Regions from separate parts of the Serratia sp. GW822-FHT06D09 genome, predicted to be linked through region 1. Evidence: predicted binding sites of a transcription regulator. Region 1 holds the regulator's gene; each other region holds the start of a gene.
What was found. The regulator LexA, encoded in region 1, represses DNA repair genes until DNA is damaged. The targets are predictions, from matches to a motif close to TNCTGTATGTACATACAGNA.
Positions count from the first base shown of each region.

Region 2: AC1RKG_RS05965 (DNA translocase FtsK 4TM domain-containing protein) is a predicted target of LexA. The motif match lies at 866-885, and genes of this name have one in related genera.
Region 3: umuD (translesion error-prone DNA polymerase V autoproteolytic subunit) is a predicted target of LexA. The motif match lies at 1,356-1,375, and genes of this name have one in related genera.

Region 1 is NZ_JBXALO010000004.1:64,433-66,700, reverse strand. It holds gene dinF (MATE family efflux transporter DinF) at 1-890, opposite strand, end outside; gene lexA (transcriptional repressor LexA) at 992-1,600, opposite strand; gene AC1RKG_RS11285 (diacylglycerol kinase) at 1,722-2,090, opposite strand; gene plsB (glycerol-3-phosphate 1-O-acyltransferase PlsB) at 2,239-2,268, shown strand, end outside.
Region 2 is NZ_JBXALO010000002.1:465,647-467,914, forward strand. It holds gene lrp (leucine-responsive transcriptional regulator Lrp) at 336-830, shown strand; gene AC1RKG_RS05965 (DNA translocase FtsK 4TM domain-containing protein) at 951-2,268, shown strand, end outside.
Region 3 is NZ_JBXALO010000003.1:417,704-419,971, forward strand. It holds gene flhA (flagellar biosynthesis protein FlhA) at 1-777, shown strand, start outside; gene AC1RKG_RS09680 (flagellar protein FlhE) at 777-1,181, shown strand; gene umuD (translesion error-prone DNA polymerase V autoproteolytic subunit) at 1,392-1,826, shown strand; gene umuC (translesion error-prone DNA polymerase V subunit UmuC) at 1,810-2,268, shown strand, end outside.

The DNA.
Region 1 (2,268 bases):
GCTTCAACCGCGTAGGCAAAACCGTCGAGCGCATAGGCGGTAAAGGTCAGTAAGTTCATCAGCACCGCATTCACCGCCACCACTTCGCCGCCAAGCCGGGCACCGAAGATGGTCAAAGAAGCGAAACACAGCTGCAGCAGCAGGGAACGCAGCATAATGTCGCGATTCAGCGCCAGTAAACGCCGCAGGTTGCCACGCCAGGCAGTGCGCAGCATCGGCATGGAAATGCCACGCAGGCGCATGACCCGCCAGGACAGCCATAAGCCCAGCAGCAGCGTGGCATACTCAGAAATAGCGGTCGCCGTCGCCGCACCTTGCACGTTCCAGCCCAGCCCCATCACCAGCCAGATATCCAGTACAATATTCAATAAGTTGCCGACAATCAGCAGGATCACCGGCGCACGTACGTATTGCACGCCAAGCAGCCAGCCCAGGATAACCATGTTCGCCAATGCCGCCGGTGCGCTCAGCCAGCGGATCTCGAGGAATAATCGGGCCTGCTCCAGCACCGCCTCGTCGCCACCGACGATTTTCAGCGCCAGTTCGATCAGCGGATGGCGCAGCAAGACAATGGCCACACCGGCCAACGCCGCCAGCAGCAGCGGTTGCATAAAGGCGCGCGCCAATCCCTGTGGGTTTTGTGCGCCCAGAGCCTGCGCAGTCAGACCGGTGGTGCTCATACGCAGGAACAACAACAGCATGAACAGGAAGCTGGTCGCCATGGCTCCTACCGCCACACCGCCCAGATAAACAGGGCTGTCGAGGTGACCGATCACTGCGGTATCCACCAGCCCAAGCAACGGCACGGTGATATTGGAGAAGATCATTGGCAGCGCCAGGCGCCACAAGGCTTTATCGGTATCGCTGGTGAAGGCGGAGAGCAGGCGCATAGTGAAATGTTCCCGTGGCAATGCGGTTTTAATCGGTCAGAAATGACATCGCCCCAGAGCTGGGGCGATTTAAATCAAAGGGCAGCGTGCAGGCTTATGGGTTAAACCCAGTCGCCGTTGCGGATCACGCCGACCGCCAAGCCTTCAATGGTGAAGTTCTGCTGACGCAGATCAACCACAATCGGCTGGAACTCACTGTTTTCCGGTAGCAGCTCAACCACGTTACCGTGCTTTTTCAGCCGCTTGACCGTAACTTCATCTTCGATGCGCGCCACAACCACCTGGCCATTACGCACGTCCTGAGTTTTATGCACCGCCAGCAGATCACCGTCCAGAATACCGATATCACGCATCGACATACCGTTAACCCGCAGCAGGAAATCCGCGCTCGGTTTGAACAGGGAAGGATCCACCTTGTAGTGACCTTCGATATGCTGCTGCGCCAGCAGCGGCTCACCGGCAGCCACGCGGCCAATCAGCGGTAAACCCTCTTCATCTTCCATCAGCAACCGAATGCCGCGCGAAGCGCCGGAGACGATTTCGATGACGCCTTTACGCGCCAGCGCTTTCAGATGTTCTTCTGCGGCATTTGGCGAACGGAACCCCAGACGCATGGCGATCTCGGCACGCGTCGGCGGCATGCCAGTGGACGAAATATGATCGCGAATCAGATCATAGACCTCTTGCTGTCTGGTAGTTAGTGCTTTCATTCCGCCCCCTGTTTGTTTATACAGTCTTGCTGTGAGTATATACAGGTAAGTGCGGCTTGGGAACCGAAGAATGAATAAAAATCAGGGATTAGCGACCCGGATCGCAACGAGCTTGCTCTGCTCAGACAAAGTGCTGCCACAGGACCGCGGCCCAAACAAACAGCGCCAAAATAACCGCCAGCAAAACTGCCGCCGACCCCATATCCTTGGCCCGGCCGGACAGCTCGTGATACTCGGTCCCCACCCGGTCAACAATCGCCTCAATCGCGCTGTTGAGCATCTCGACAATCATCACCAGCACCACCGACCCAATCAGTAAAATGCGCGCTATCGCACCCACGTCCAGCCAAATCGCCAGTATGATAGCCAGCACGGTCACCACCAACTCCTGGCGGAACGCCGCTTCGTGCTGCCAGGCAGCGGAAAAACCTTTATAAGAGTAGCCGGCGGCTTTAATAATACGGGTCAGGCCGGTTGCTTGGTTCGTCATGTTTTTAGTGCCTTTCGCAGAGGTAAGTCATAATTAAACAGTCTAGGCCAGGAAGCGCTCACGGCTCCCGGTTTTCCAACACCACAGATCTGCTACCCGGTTTCTGGTATGCTTGCGGCGCATTGCTAACAAGAGGCTTCACGTTGTTATGTCAGGTTGGCGTAAAATTTATTATAAA
Region 2 (2,268 bases), on a different contig from region 1:
CTTTGACAATCCGCTGCGCATTTGCGAAAACATCATAGGAAGAAGAAATTATCCTCCCACCTGCAGTAAATCGTACGTATTTGCGGCGTTGGCGCAGGATTTTGCGCCGCTGCCGGATCTGCGTGCGGCAGGGGAGGAACATCGCGCAAGCGGATGGCACCTTTCTTCTTGCTTAAAACACCTTGTGCAGAGTTTGACAGACAGGCTGCACAGCGGTGAATGATGGTAGTGAAGCATATGACAGGCATCGGGTCTTCGCTTGGAACGAGCCCTTACACATTGACGTTGGCTAGGGTGTGGCAAGTGCAGGGAAGAAAATAAGAGAGACAATAATAATGGCAGACAATAAGAAACGCCCGGGTAAAGATCTCGATCGTATCGACCGCAACATCCTCAACGAACTGCAAAAGGATGGGCGTATTTCGAACGTTGAACTTTCGAAGCGCGTGGGGTTATCCCCAACCCCATGTTTAGAACGCGTGCGCCGCCTCGAGCGCCAGGGTTTTATTCATGGTTATACCGCGTTGCTCAACCCGCATTATCTGGATGCGTCCCTGTTGGTCTTCGTGGAAATCACGCTGAACCGCGGTGCGCCGGATGTGTTTGAGCAATTCAACTCAGCAGTTCAGAAGCTTGAAGAAATTCAGGAGTGTCATCTGGTGTCCGGTGATTTCGACTATCTGTTGAAAACCCGCGTGCCGGATATGTCCGCTTACCGTAAGTTGCTTGGCGAAACCTTGCTGCGTCTGCCGGGGGTTAACGACACCCGTACGTACGTGGTAATGGAAGAAGTGAAACAGAGCAACCGTCTGGTTATCAAAACACGGTAGGGTGCAGGTGCAAAACCTGATTAAATTGGTTACACTCCTGTTTATCCATACAGTTTCAGCGCCGGGGAAGCTTCTCGGCGCTGTTGCTATGTCAGCTAACAGGAACCTGGAGAGCCTTTCTTGAGCCAGGAATATACAGAAGATAAAGAAGTTACCTTGAGAAAACTCAGCAGCGGTCGCCGTTTGCTCGAAGCTGTGTTGATTGTGGTAGCCATATTTGCCATTTACCTCATGGCTGCCTTGGTCAGTTTCAATCCCTCTGACCCAAGCTGGTCGCAGACCGCGTGGCATGAGCCTATTCATAATCTGGGCGGTGGCGTCGGGGCCTGGTTGGCCGACACGCTGTTCTTCACCTTCGGGGTACTCGCCTATGCGATACCGCCGATCATGCTGGTGTTGTGCTGGGCGGCTTATCGTCAGCGCGGCAGCGGCGAATACATCGATTACTTTGCGCTTTCACTGCGCCTGATCGGCACATTGGCGCTGGTGCTCACTTCGTGTGGCCTGGCGGCACTGAACGTCGACGATCTCTATTACTTTGCCTCCGGCGGCGTTATCGGCAGTTTGCTGAGCAACGCCATGCTCCCCTGGTTCAACGGCATTGGCGCAACCTTGGCGCTGCTTTGCGTTTGGGCGGCGGGCCTTACGCTGTTTACCGGCTGGTCATGGCTGGTAATTGCCGAGAGGATCGGCGGCGTGGTGCTGGGGACGGCCACCTTTATGACCAACCGTTCGCGCCGTGACGATCGTTATCACGACGATGACGACCGTTATGTCGAAGATCAGCCAGAATCGGCAGAGAAAGGAGCAGCGCTTGCTGCGGCCTCGACGGCGGCTGTGGCCAACGCGGCGGAAGACGACGTCTTGTTCTCAGCGCCTTCGGTGACGGAAACCGCCAAAATTGCGGCGGAAGAGGCTGAGGATCCATTGCTCAGCGGCCTGCGGGCGAATGACGACGAAGATGCCGATGTCGCGCCTGTCGCGCCAGCGGTGGCTCGTGAACCTGTTACCGCAGCCCCGGTTGTGGCACAGGCGCCGTCGGTTACGGTAGCTCCAACGGCTCCGGCCTCGGTGAACCAGAGTCCGATGAGTACGCCAGCGGAAAACAGTGCTCCACCGCTGTATTCATTTGAAATTCCTGAAGAGACGCCGACGCCGAAGGTAACGCGTCCGGCCGATCCTTACCAGGATGATGACGAACCGCGTATGGGGAACTGGGACGCGCCGGCAGCATCACCGTCGCACGATCGTTCTCCGTTTGATTTCTCCGCCGCTCAACGCGATAGCGCTGACGTCAGTGCTCCGGCCGGTTTCAGTGCCGGTGAGCCAGCAGTGCCATCGTTCGGCAGCGTGAAACCTCAGGCGCAGGCTGCAGCAACGGCAGCTGCCGGCGCTGTTGCCGCCAATACCTTTATGCCGGCCTTTACGGCCACCAGCG
Region 3 (2,268 bases), on a different contig from region 1:
GGCCGCTGGCTGGCAATTAACCCAGGCAATGCGGTGGGCGAGTTGGCGGGGGATAAAACCACCGATCCGGCGTTTGGGCTGGAAGCGGTATGGATTGACAGCGCGCTGCGCGAGCAGGCGCAGATCCAGGGCTTCACCGTAGTGGAAGCCAGCACGGTGGTCGCGACACACCTTAATCATTTGATTGGCCAGTTTGCCAGTGAGCTGTTTGGCCGACAGGAAGCGCAGCAATTACTGGATCGCGTCGCACAGGACATGCCGAAGCTGACCGAAGATTTCGTGCCGGGCGTGGTAAGCCTGACTACGCTGCACAAGGTGTTGCAGAATCTGCTGGCGGAACGGGTTTCCATCCGCGATATGCGCACCATTATTGAAACCCTGGCGGAGCATGCCCCATCACAAACCGACCCTTATGAGCTGACCACCGTGGTGCGCGTGGCGCTGGGAAGGGCGATCACCCAACAGTGGTTCCCGGGCAACGGTGAAATTCAGGTGATTGGCCTGGATACCCAACTCGAGCGTCTGTTACTGCAAGCGCTGCAGGGCGGCGGCGGTTTGGAACCGGGCCTGGCGGACCGCTTGTTGGATCAGGCCAAACAGGCGTTGCAGCGGCAGGAAATGCTCAGCGCGCCGCCGGTACTGTTAGTGAATCACGCACTGCGGGCCTTGCTGGCGCGTTTCCTGCGTCGCAGCCTGCCGCAGATGGTGGTGTTGTCGAATCTGGAGATCAATGACGACCGCCAAATCCGCATGACCTCCACCATTGGGGCCGCATAATGAAACACCGTCTGGCGTTAATTTGCCTGTTAGCGCCGTTGAGCGTGCAGGCAGCATCCGGTTCTTGGGTAGCCGACAGCGTCGGCGCCACGCTGGAATATGGTGGTGAGCGGGGGGAATCGCCGGGGTTACGCGCCCCCAATGCGTTGCCGGATGCCAATGCCCGCATCACCAGCGTAAGCTGGCGTTACCGGCTGCTGGCCGATGAGCCGGCGGGCATGCAGGCGCAGCTTTGCACCCTGACGCGCTGCATTGTGTTGGGCGGCGGCAGCGGCAGCAGCACCGGGCTGAAAGGGGAACCGGCGAACGCCGAGCTGCGTTTTGTTTATTACGTGCAGGCGCGCGGCAGCCTGAATCCGCCGCTGCGCGTGATCAGCAATCAGGTGATTGTGAATTACGAGTAAAACTAAAACGACACAAGCCAAGTCCCTCAGGCCGTTGCCTTCGACCTGGTTTTATTCCGTTGCCCCAAAGCGTGTTTAGCCACGGGGCAGGTAGGCCAATTTAAATTTCCTGATGCTTCAACTGCTTTCAGGAATTTTATTATACGCCGCTTGATCGTTGCTGACGATCATGGATACTGTATATAAATACAGTTATTCGGATCCGCCATTATGCAGTTTATTCACCCTAGTCAGCTCACTCCCGGTTTATTACTTCCCCTCTTTATGGAGCGAGTCTCCTGCGGTTTTCCCAGCCCGGCTCAGGACTATGTCGAAGACAGTCTCGACCTGAATAAGCTGGTGGTGAAACACCCCAGTGCGACGTACTTTGTCCGGGTCAGTGGTGATTCGATGATCGGCGCAGGTATCAGCCACGGTGACTTACTGGTGGTTGATCGTTCCTTGACCGCCGTTCATGGCGACATCGTCATAGCGGCAGTGGCCGGCGAATTTACCGTGAAGGAGCTGCAAACCCATCCACGTATTCAGCTGGTGCCTCATAATACGGATTATTCTCCGATCGTTTTCCAGGCCGAAGAAGAGCTGGAAATCTTTGGCGTTGTGACATTTACCTTGAAATCAAACCGACATGTTCGCACTTGTTGACGTCAACAGCTTCTACACGTCCTGCGAGACTGTTTTTCGGCCAGATCTTAAGGGCAAGCCGATCGTCGTCGTTTCAAACAATGACGGATGCGTTATTTCACTTTCGGCGGAAGCCAAAGCGCTGGGCATCAAAATGGGGGCGCCTTACTTCAAAATCAAAGAGCAATTACGGCGCCAGCAGGTCAGCGTTTTCAGCTCGAATTATACGCTTTATGCCGATCTCAGCCATCGGGTGATGCTGACGCTAATCGAGATGGCCCCTGTCGTAGAGATATACTCCATCGATGAAGCTTTTATCGATGTGTCTGGCCTGAGTAGCAGCCTTCCGCTGAGCACCTTTGGCCATCAAATGCGCGATCGGGTGTTAAAGAATACCGGGTTAACCGTTGGCGTGGGGATCGCGCAAACCAAGACACTGGCGAAGATCGCCAATTTTGCGGCA